Regions from separate parts of the Aeromicrobium sp. 50.2.37 genome, predicted to be linked through region 2. Evidence: predicted binding sites of a transcription regulator. Region 2 holds the regulator's gene; the other holds the start of a gene.
What was found. Region 2 encodes HrcA, which represses chaperone genes, less so after heat shock. Its sites were predicted from a motif close to TTGGCACTCGNNNNNNNCGAGTGCCAA; they were not measured.
Positions count from the first base shown of each region.

Region 1: the regulator HrcA is predicted to act here: its motif matches at 3,579-3,605, upstream of groES (co-chaperone GroES).

Region 1 is NZ_JANLGG010000044.1:4,972-10,678, forward strand. Features, by position in the region: gene NUV38_RS16490 (diiron oxygenase) at 1-577, opposite strand, end outside; gene NUV38_RS16495 (MmcQ/YjbR family DNA-binding protein) at 819-1,211, opposite strand; gene groL (chaperonin GroEL) at 1,367-2,971, opposite strand; gene groES (co-chaperone GroES) at 3,169-3,462, opposite strand; gene NUV38_RS16510 (methyltransferase domain-containing protein) at 3,696-4,865, shown strand; gene NUV38_RS16515 (LamB/YcsF family protein) at 4,904-5,593, shown strand; gene NUV38_RS16520 (allophanate hydrolase subunit 1) at 5,590-5,707, shown strand, end outside.
Region 2 is NZ_JANLGG010000002.1:128,411-134,117, reverse strand. Features, by position in the region: gene NUV38_RS02325 (CHAP domain-containing protein) at 1-386, shown strand, start outside; gene NUV38_RS02320 (DUF3097 domain-containing protein) at 390-1,238, opposite strand; gene NUV38_RS02315 (hypothetical protein) at 1,231-1,662, opposite strand; gene hrcA (heat-inducible transcriptional repressor HrcA) at 1,784-2,821, shown strand; gene dnaJ (molecular chaperone DnaJ) at 2,838-3,992, shown strand; gene NUV38_RS02300 (histidine triad nucleotide-binding protein) at 4,012-4,353, shown strand; gene NUV38_RS02295 (PhoH family protein) at 4,457-5,473, shown strand; gene ybeY (rRNA maturation RNase YbeY) at 5,451-5,707, shown strand, end outside.

The DNA.
Region 1 (5,707 bases), on a different contig from region 2:
CGGACGCGCCACGCATCCAGTCACGCTGCATGACGTCGAGGACCTCCTCGGCCACCAGGATCGACGTGTAGGCGACCTCGCCGCGCGCGGTCAGCTTGAGCAGCTTCGCCGCCTTGTGCAGCAGCGGGTGGGGCAGGTAGGAGCGACCGGCGATGTGCTGGGCGCCCTTCGCGAACATGATCGAGTGGCGGCACTCGTCGGCGATCTCGGTGAGCGCGAACTGGAACTCGCTGCTCGCGTAGTCCTTGTCGTAGATGTCGACGAGCAGCATCTGCTGCAGGAGCATCTCGAACCAGATGCCGATGCTCGCGACGCTGGCCGCCTCGTGGCGGGTGAGCGTGGCGCGCTGCTCCGGCGACATGCGCTCCCACAGGTCGGTGCCGTAGAGCGTGCACCACTCGGGGTTCACGCCGTCGTGCAGCGGGTCGAGCGGGGCGTCCCAGTCGACCTCCTTCTCGGGGTCGTAGGACAGCTGGGCCGACGACGACAGGAGCCGCTCGAGCACACCGTCACGCTCGACCTCCGCGCGGAACGCGGCGGCGTCGGGCGAGGTGGGTCGGGTCTCGGTGATCGTCATGGCGGGGCTCCTCGACTATGGGACAGATGGGATGTGACATCGGGAATGTCATATCCGTACCCACGGTATGTGGAGCGCGCTCGCCGCGCAAGAGATGCCCGTCACCCTCCCGTCGATCCTCGGTCGTCCGGCGGCCCGCGCACGGGAAACTCACTCGAGCACGACGTGCTCTCCGGGCACGCCTGAGATCACCGTGCGCGGCAGGAGATTCCCAGGTCGACCTGGGAATCTGCGGCGCGGGTCAGGGGCGGTCGGCGAGCCAGGACTCGGCCAGGCGGGCGGGGGCGCGGGCGAGCCAGGCGTCCTCGACCGCGGTCTCCAGCCGGGCGGGGTCCACCACGTCGAGCTCGACCAGGAAGCCGGGGTGGTTCGCCAGGTGCTCGATGGTGAAGAAGCCCGGGACGCCCTCGCCGAGGATCGCGTCGCGCTCGGAGAGGTCCTCGGTGCGCAGCCCGACGATCTCGCCCTGCGGCACCGGGTCGTCACCGAACCGTCGCAGGTCGGCCTTGCTGAACGGTCGGACCCAGCAGAACATCGCCTTCTCGACGAACCACGCGCGGTTGCCCCAGCTGGTGCGCTCGGCGACCTCCGGCAGCGCCAGGCACAGACGCTCGACGTCCGCGACGGTGGCCATGGGCCCACCGTGCGCGCTCGACGTCACCCCGTCAAGCAGCACCCGCAAGCAGCCCCGTCAAGCAGCCCCGTCAAGCACCGCGCGGCACCCCGGGAACGACGACGGCGCCCACCCCCGAAGGGGCGGGCGCCGTCGACAGCGCGTCGGGCGACGACTCAGTGGTGGTGCCCGGCGTGGGCGTCATCCTCGTCGTCGGCCGGCTTCTCGGCCACCAGGGTCTCGGTGGTGAGCAGCATGGCGGTGATCGACGCGGCGTTGGCCAGCGCGGAGCGCGTGACCTTGACCGGGTCGAGGATGCCCTGCGCGAGGAGGTCGCCGTAGGTGTCGGTGGCGGCGTTGTAGCCCTCACCGGACTCGCGGACCTTCGACACGACGACCTCGCCGGAGACGCCGCCGTTGCGGGCGATCCACTCCAGCGGGGCGTCGGCACCCTTGCGCACGATGCGCACGCCGACGGCCTCGTCGCCGCCGAGCCCGAGGTCGCCCTCAAGCACGGAGACGGCGTGGACGAGGGCGGAGCCGCCGCCGGCGACGATGCCCTCCTCGATGGCCGCGCGGGTCGCCGAGACGGCGTCCTCGATGCGGTGCTTCTTCTCCTTGAGCTCGACCTCGGTGGCCGCGCCGACCTGGATCACGCACACGCCACCGGCCAGCTTCGCGAGACGCTCCTGGAGCTTCTCGCGGTCCCAGTCGGAGTCGGTGAGCTCGATCTCGGCCTTGATCTGGTTGACCCGACCCTCGACCTCGGCGGTCTCGCCGCCGCCGTCGATGATCGTCGTGTCGTCCTTGGTGACGACGACGCGACGGGCGGTGCCGAGGACCTCGAGGCCGACCTGGTCGAGCTTGAGGCCGACGTCGGGCGTGACGACCGTGGCGCCGGTGAGCGTCGCGATGTCCTGCAGCATGGCCTTGCGGCGGTCACCGAACGCGGGCGCCTTGACGGCGACCGAGGTGAAGGTGCCGCGGATCTTGTTGACGACCAGCGTGCTGAGCGCCTCGCCCTCGACGTCCTCGGCGATGATGAACAGGCTCTTGCCTGCGCCGATGACCTTCTCCAGCAGCGGCAGCAGCTCGGCGACCGAGCTGATCTTGCCCTGGTTGACGAGCACGTAGGGGTCGTCGAGGACGGACTCCATGCGCTCGGTGTCGGTGACCATGTACGGCGAGAGGTAGCCCTTGTCGAACTGCATGCCCTCGGTGAAGTCGAGCTGCGTGCCGAGCGTGTTGGACTCCTCGACGGTGATGACACCGTCCTTGCCGACCTTGTCGAACGCCTCGGCGATGAGCTCGCCGATGTGCGCGTCGCGCGAGGAGACGGTGGCGACGTCGGTCATGTCCTTGATGTCGTCGACGTCGCGGGCGATCTCGTGCAGCTTCTCGCTGACCGCCTTGACGGCGGCCTCGATGCCCTTCTTCAGGCCGACCGGGTTGGCGCCGGCGGCCACGGCGCGCAGGCCCTCGTGGACCATCGCCTGGGCGAGCACGGTGGCCGTGGTGGTGCCGTCACCGGCGACGTCGTTCGTCTTGGTGGCGACCTCCTTGGCCAGCTGGGCGCCGAGGTTCTCGAACGGGTCGTCGAGCTCGACCTCACGGGCGACGGTGACGCCGTCGTTCGTGATCGTGGGGGCGCCCCACTTCTTGTCGAGCACGACGTAGCGGCCCTTGGGGCCGAGGGTGACCTTGACGGTGTTCGCGAGGGCGTCGACGCCCCGCTCGAGGGCGCGGCGTGCGTCCTCGTCGAACTCGAGGATCTTGGGCATGTGATGCCTTCCTACGGATGGATCAGATGGGGTGCCCGGCGAGTGCCGGACAGAGTGCGCCGGGAGAACCGGCGGGTGACGTCAGGTGGTCCTGACGTGCGTGGCGCCCGGCTGGCAAGGCGCCGTCGCGACGGCGACCTGGGAGCGGAGCGGTCGCCGAGCGACGAGCAACGCCGCCAGCCGGGATGCCACGTGCGTCAGGAGACGACGGCGAGGACGTCGCGGGCCGAGAGGATGAGGAACTCCTCGCCCGAGTACTTGACCTCGGTTCCGCCGTACTTGCTGAAGATGACCTTGTCGCCGACGTTGACGTCGAGCGGGACGCGGTTGCCGGAGTCGTCGATGCGACCGGGGCCCACGGCCACGACCTCACCCTCCTGCGGCTTCTCCTGGGCGGTGTCCGGGATGACGAGTCCGGATGCGGTGGTCTGCTCGGCCTCGACGGCCTTGATGACGAGACGATCCTCGAGCGGCTTGATGGTGACCGACACTGGTCGACCTCCCCTTCAACGTTGGTGGAATGACGGATGGAACGTGATGGGTGTGCACGCCGTCGCGGGGGTCGTGCACGGTTGGCAGTCTCGGTACCCGAGTGCCAGTTCCGAATCTAGCACTCGCCCCTACTGAGTGCTAAGGGGTGTTCGCCGTCGGCGGACGAGTCCGTCCGTCGAGGGGCACGTCCGGCCCCCGAGCCCGTCGAGGGGCGGCCTGCGACGATGGCGACGTGGACCTGGCGACGTTCGAGCGGCTGCAGACCGACGAGGGGCGGGCGCTGGTGGCCGAGGTGCGCGAGCGGGCCGGCGTCGAGTCCGACCTCGCCCTGGGCACACGGCTGCGCCGCTCCCACGACGTCGAGCTGGTGGCGGCCGCCGTCACGCAGAACCACCTGCGCGGGATCGCCCGCACCAAGCTGGGTGACGACGCGGCGCGGATGTTCTTCACGCACGAGGCACTGCAGCAGGCCACGCGTGGCTCGGTGGCCCGACTGCGTGCCGAGCGTCTCGCGAGCACGGGTGCGACGGCGGCACTCGACCTGGGCTGCGGCATCGGCTCGGACCTGCTCGCGCTCGCTCGCGCCGGCCTGCGGGTCCGCGGCGTGGAGCGCGACCCGGTGCGTGCCGCGATCGCCCGGGCCAACCTGGCCGCCCTCGACCTCGACGGCGAGGTGCTCTGCGCCGACGCCGCCGACGTGGACCCCGCGGACGACGAGGTGGTGTTCCTCGACCCCGCCCGACGCGACGACCGGGGCCGGGTGTTCGACCCCGAGGCGATGAGCCCGCCGTGGTCGGTCGTGGCGGCACACCTGGCCGGCCGCGCGGTCGTGAAGACCCTCCCGGGCATCCCGCACGCGCTGGTCCCCACCGGCGTGGAGGCGCAGTGGGTCAGCGACGGCGGCGACCTGGTGGAGGCGTGCCTGTGGGGCGCCGGCCTCGACCTGGCCGACCGCGCGCCGCGTCGCGCCACGGCCCTGCCCGGCGGGGACGACCTGGCCGGCGACGGCGCACCCGGCGACGTCGGTGAGCTGGGAGGCTGGCTGCACGAGCCGGACGACGCGGTGATCCGCGCCGGTCTCGTCGGGGGGCTGGCGGAGCAGATCGACGGCCAGCTGGTGGACCCGCGCATCGCGTGGGTGACCACGGACGTCGACGTGCGCCACCCGCTCGCCCGCTCGTTCCGCGTGATGCAGGAGCTGCCCTACCGCGAGAAGCAGCTCAAGGCCGCGCTCGTGGCGCTCGACGTCGGCACCCTGACGATCAAGAAGCGCGGCGTCGACGTCGTGCCCGAGGTGCTCGTCAGGCGGCTGCGCCTCAAGGGCTCCCAGCGCGCCACCGTGGTGCTGACGCGCGTGGACGACAAGGCGGTCGCCCTGCTCGTGGACCCGCTCCCCCGCTGACCCGTCCGGCACCCCTTGCGGGGTCCTAGGCTGGGAGCGTGCGGATCGACCTGAATGCCGACGTCGCGGAGTCGGCCGACGACCTGGCGCTGCTCGACGTCGTCACGAGCGCGAACGTCTGCTGCGGCGCCTACGCCGGTGGCGAGGAGCTCATGCTCGACGCATGCGAGCGCGCGGTCGAGCGTGGCGTCGTGATCGGCGCCCAGGTCGGCTACCCCGATCGCGAGGGCTTCGGCCGACGTCCCCAGGAGCCGGCCACGGACGAGCTGGTCGACGAGCTGCGTGCCCAGATCGACCTGCTCGCCGAGGTGGCCGACGCCGTGGGCGGCCGCGTGGCCTACGTCAAGCCGCACGGCGCGCTGTACAACACGGTCGTGCACGACGAGCGACAGGCGGCGGCCGTCGTCGAGGCCGTGGGACCGTACGGCCTGCCGCTGCTCGGGCTGCCCGGCGCCGTCTCGTTGCGGCTCGCCGCCACCGAGGGCCTCCCGACCATCTCCGAGGGCTTCGCCGACCGTGCGTACACCGCCGCCGGGACCCTCGTCCCGCGTGACGAGCCGGGCGCGGTGCTGGCCGACGTCGACGAGGTCGTGGCGCAGGCGCTACGCCTGGTGGGTCACTGTGACTCACTGTGCGTCCACGGCGACTCCCCCGACGCCCTCGCCCTCGTCCGGTCCGTGCGTGCCGCCCTGGTGGACGCCGGGCACGAGGTCGGACCGTTCGGGTGAGGGTGCTCGCGTGCGGTGAGGACGCCGTGCTGCTGGACTGCGACGACCTGGACGAGGCGCGCCGTCGCCATGCGGCACTGGTCGACCACCCCGACGTCGTGGAGGCCGTGTTGG
Region 2 (5,707 bases):
CGTCGGGAGTGCTGGAGTCGCTCACCGCGACGGACGGCATGGTGGCGGTGCGCGGCGCAGCCAGCGAGCCCGACCGGTGGGGACGTCCCGTCGCCTACACGGTGGCGCTGGGGGCGCCGCTGGACCGGGCGCCGGCGGAGACCTTCACGTTCTCCTCCGCCTACTACCGGTTCTCGTGGCGACGCACCGTCCAGGTGCGCGGCGAGCTGCGCGCCTACCTGTACGCCCACAACGGCTCCGGCACCAGGGGCAAGGACGTGCTGCTCGGCGTGGCCGACCTCGAGGTGCGGGACGACGGAACCACCCAGGGCGTCGCCGTGCCGCGAGCGAGCTGGCTCGACGACGTGGTCGCCCCGGTGGTCGGTCCGGTCACCGGCGCGGGCTGAGGGTCAGGGAGCGGTGACGAAGTCGATGAGCTCCTCGACCCGGCCCAGGAACTCCGGCTCGAGGTCGGTCCACGACCGGACGCGCGAGAGGATGTGCTGCCACGCGCGGGCGATGTCGGCCTGCTCGGCGTGCGGCCAGCCGAAGGCCGCGCAGATCCCACGCTTCCACTCGATGCTGCGCGGGACCACGGGCCAGGCGTCCACGCCGAGACGCCCTGGCTTCACGGCCTGCCACACGTCGACGTAGGGGTGCCCGACGACGAGCACGTGGTCGCGGTCCGAGAGCCTCGCGGCGATGCGCGACTCCTTGGACCCCGGGACGAGGTGGTCGACGAGGATGCCGAGGCGACGGTCGGGACCGGGGACGAGGTCGTCGACGACCCCGACGAGGTCGTCGACGCCGTGCAGCATCTCGACGGCCACGCCCTCCACCCGCAGGTCGTCGCCCCACACCTTCTCGACGAGCTCGGCGTCGTGCTTGCCCTCGACGAGGATCCGGCTGGGCAGGGCGACCCGTGCACGCTGGCCGGTGACCGCACGCGACCCGGACGCGGTGCGGGCGACGGCCTTGGGTGCGGCCGCGACGGGTGCGACGAGGACGACCGGCCGTCCTTCCAGGAGGAAGCCCGGGCCGAGCGGGAACGACTTGCGGCGCAGGTGGCGGTCCTCCAGCATCACCATGCCGAGGTCGCGCTCCACGCGGACGACCTCGCCGACCCACCCCGAGGTGACCTCCTCGACCACGATGCCGAGGTCGGCGGGGGCCTCGGTGGAGCGACCGCGCGGGGGAGCCTTCCAGTCGCCGGCCAGCACGTCCTGGCCGTAGCGCCCCGGGTGCCTGGCCTCAGCCATGCAGCACCCCGAGCAGCGTCTGGTGGAAGTCCTCCAGCTCCTCGCGGGTGATGGGCCCGCTGCTGGTGAGGATGCGGGTCGAGGGGCGGGTGAGCCCGACGGCGAGGTCGACGGCGGCCGGCCAGCTGGGCGTGACGGCCGACGGGACCGCGTCGAGCGGCGGGACGAGGTCGCCGAGCGCCACCACGTCCCCGTCGGGGACGACGAGCACCAGCTCGCCGCCCGAGGGGCCGTGGCCCAGGTGCACCACCTCGACGAACAGGTCGCCGAGGTCGGCGGCCCAGACCGAGCTGAGGGTGCCACCGCGCGACTCGTGCATGAGGAAGGTGCCGTCGGAGAGGGTGACGCGACGAGGTCGGTAGGTGAGGGTACGCGTGGTGCCCGTGACCGAGACGACCTCTCCCTCGCTCCCGATTGCTCCCACGTCGTTAGACTGGCACTTGCCCCGGGTGAGTGCCAAAGCGCCACGCCGCGTCGTCGTGCCCCGTCTGCGCGCCCCGGAGCCTCACGACCCAGCAGGCCCGATCAGCAGAGAGGAGACCGCCGTGCCGGAGGACCGAAGACTCGCCTCGGACGACCGTCGACTCGAGGTGCTGCGCGCCATCGTCGAGGACTACGTCGAGACGCAGGAACCCGTCGGTTCCCGGGCACTCGTGGAGCGGCACCAGCTCGGCGTCTCGCCGGCGACCATCCGCAACGACATGGCCGCTTTGGAGGACGAGGGCTACATCGCGCAGCCGCACACCAGCGCGGGCCGGGTGCCCACCGACAAGGGCTACCGGCTGTTCGTCGACCGGCTGTCCCAGGTGAAGGCGCTCTCGACGCCGGAGCGGCGCGCCATCGAGACCTTCCTCGGGGGAGCGGTCGACGTCGACGACGTCGTGCAGCGCAGCGTCAAGGTGCTGGCCCAGCTGACCAACCAGGTCGCGATCGTGCAGTACCCGTCGCTGACCCGCTCCACCGTGCGCCACGTCGAGGTCGTCGCGCTCGAGCACGCACGCGTGCTGCTCGTGGTGATCACCAGCAGCGGCCGGGTGGAGCAGCGCGTCGTCGAGCTCGAGTCCACCCCGGGCGACGTGCTGCTGTCCGACGTGCGCTCCCGCATCATGACGGCCACCATCGGGCAGCGCCTGCCCGAGGCGTCGTTGCGCCTGGCCGAGGTGATCGGCACGTTCGCCGAGGCCGACCGGCCCCTCGTCACGTCGGTGGTCACCACACTCACGCACGTGTTCTCCGACGAGCGGTCCGACGAGCGCATCGCCGTGGGCGGCACCGCCAACCTGGCGCGCTTCGGCCGCGACTTCGACTCCTCGATCCGCCCCGTCCTCGAGGCGCTCGAGGAGCAGGTCGTGCTCCTGAAGCTCCTCGGCGAGGCGACCACCGACCCCACCGTGCGCATCGGCCTCGAGACCGGTAGTGAGGGACTGGCGGGCACCGCCGTCGTCTCCTCGGCGTACGGCACCCCCGAGCAGGCGCTCGCCACCCTGGGCACGCTCGGACCCACCCGCATGGACTATCCAGGAACCATGGCCGCCGTCGGCGCGGTCGCCCGCTACGTCGGGCGACAGCTGGCGGACGGCTGAACAGGACGAAGGACCAATGGCACAGGACTACTACGAGCTGCTGGGCGTGTCCCGGTCGGCGACGCCCGAGGAGCTCAAAAAGGCGTACCGCCGTCTGGCGCGCCAGCTCCACCCCGACGTCAACGACGCACCCGACGCGGCCGACCGCTTCAAGGAGGTCACCACCGCCTACGAGGTGCTCTCCGACCCGCAGAAGAAGTCGGTCTACGACCGCGGCGGCAACCCGCTCGGCGGCGGGGGAGGCGCGGGCGGCTTCGCCGGCGGCGGCTTCAGCTTCGACGACATCATGGACGCGTTCTTCGGCGGTGGGGGCAACACCCGCGGGCCGCGCTCGCGCGTCCAGCGTGGCCAGGACGCACTGCTGCGCCTGCAGGTCGACCTCGCGGAGGCCGCGTTCGGCGTCACCCACGACATCAAGGTCGACACGGCGGTCGTGTGCACGCGCTGCGACGGCAGCGGTGCCGAGGACGACTCCGAGGCGGTCACCTGCGGCACGTGCCACGGGCACGGCGAGGTGCAGCACGTGCAGCGCACGCCGCTGGGCAGCGTCCGGACCGCCCGCCCGTGCCCGACGTGCCACGGCTTCGGCTCGGTCATCCCCGACCCGTGCCACGAGTGCAACGGCGACGGTCGGGTCCGGTCGCGTCGCTCGCTGACCGTCTCGATCCCCGCCGGCGTCGACCAGGGCACCCGCATCCAGCTGGCGGGCGAGGGCGAGGTCGGCCCCGGCGGCGGCCCGCCCGGCGACCTCTACATCGAGGTCGAGGTGGCCCGCCACCCCGTCTTCACGCGCAAGGGCGACCAGCTGCGCTGCCAGGTCACCCTGCCGATGACCGCGGCGGCCCTCGGCACGCACGTGGACCTGCCGACGCTCGAGGCCGACCTCGCCGACCAGGACGGGCCCGACACCGTGGGCCTGGAGGTGCCGGCGGGCACGCAGTCCGGCGAGACGCTGACCCTGCGCGGCCAGGGCGTGCCGCGGCTGCGCGGCCCCGGCCGTGGCGACCTCGTGGTCGAGATGGTCGTCGAGACCCCGGACCGGCTCGACGACGAGCAGCGCGAGCTGCTCAAGCAGCTGGCCGAGCTTCGCGGCGAGGACCGCCCCGAGGCGCAGATGGGCTCGACGCACCGGCACGGCATGTTCGGGCGCATCAAGGACGCCTTCCGCTGACGTGCGGTAGGAAGGGACCATGAGCCAAGACGACTGCCTGTTCTGCGCGATCGTCGCCGGTCGGGTCCCCGCCGACGTGGTGGCCGAGGACGAGCACGCGCTCGCGTTCCGCGACATCAGCCCGCAGGCGCCCACCCACGTGCTGGTGATCCCGCGGGTCCACCAGCCCGACGTCGGCAGCCTCGCCGAGGCCGAGCCCGAGGCGGCGGTCGGGCTGCTGCGGCTCGCGCGTCGGGTGGCGCAGGAGGCGGGCGGCTCCTACCGGCTCGTGTTCAACACCGGCGCCGACGCCCACCAGACGGTCTTCCACTGCCACGGCCACGTGCTCGCGGGTCGCTCGCTGGGCTGGCCCCCGGGCTGACGCCCTCGGGTTCTGGGAGTCCTGCTCGACCCAGGGACGATCCTGCGACGTCGGTCGCGGGTTGCGCGCGTGTCGCCTGCCCCCCGTACGATGGTGGGCAGACATGACTTCTGACTTGCCCGGGGACCAGCGACCCCACACCTTCACCGTCCCGACCAGCATCGACACCGTCGCCCTCTACGGTCCGGCCGACGCGTTCCTGCGCATCGTCGAGGACGCCTTCGACGCCACCGTGCACGCGCGCGGCAACGTCGTCACCGTCACCGGCGAGCCCGGCGAGGTGGCCCTCGTGGAGCGTCTGCTCGACGAGCTCGTCGCCATCGTGCGCACCGGCCAGGGCCTCACGGCCGAGACGGTCAAGCGCAGCATCTCGATGCTGCGCACCGAGACCCAGGAGCGCCCGGCCGAGGTGCTCAGCCTGAACATCTTGAGCAACCGCGGCCGCACCATCCGGCCCAAGACGCTCAACCAGAAGAAGTACGTCGACGCGATCGACAAGCACACGATCGTCTTCGGCATCGGCCCGGCCGGCACCGGCAAGACCTACCTCGCCATGGCCAAGGCCGTGCAGGCGCTGCAGGCCAAGGAGATCACCCGCATCATCCTCACCCGACCGGCGGTCGAGGCGGGGGAGCGGCTGGGCTACCTGCCCGGCACGCTCAGCGAGAAGATCGACCCGTACCTTCGCCCGCTCTACGACGCGCTGCACGACATGCTCGATCCCGAGACGATCCCCAAGCTGCTCACCAGCGGCACCATCGAGATCGCGCCCCTGGCCTACATGCGCGGTCGCACCCTGCAGGATGCGTTCATCATCCTCGACGAGGCGCAGAACACCACGCCCGAGCAGATGAAGATGTTCCTCACCCGCCTCGGCTTCGGCTCCCAGATCGTCGTCACCGGCGACGTCAGCCAGGTCGACCTGCCGTCGGGCCAGAAGAGCGGCCTGCGCGTCGTGCGCGACATCCTCGCCGACGTCAAGGACATCCACTTCTCCACGCTCACGTCGCAGGACGTCGTCCGCCACAAGCTGGTCGGTCGCATCGTCGCCGCCTACGACGCCTTCGAGTCGGCGCCGAGCACGGGGCAGGTGGACCATGAACGTCGACGTCCTCGATGAGTCGGGGCAGGGCGTCGACGTCGTCGCCCTCACCCGGCTATGCCGGTTCGTCATGCGGCGCATGCGGCTGCACCCGGCGACCGAGCTGACCGTCCGCCTGGTCGACACCGACACCATCGCCGTGCTCAACGAGCAGTGGATGGGCAAGAAGGGCCCCACGGACGTGCTCTCCTTCCCCATGGACGAGCTCTCGCCGGGCCGGCAGGACCGCGAGCCCGAGGAGGAGCCCGAGGG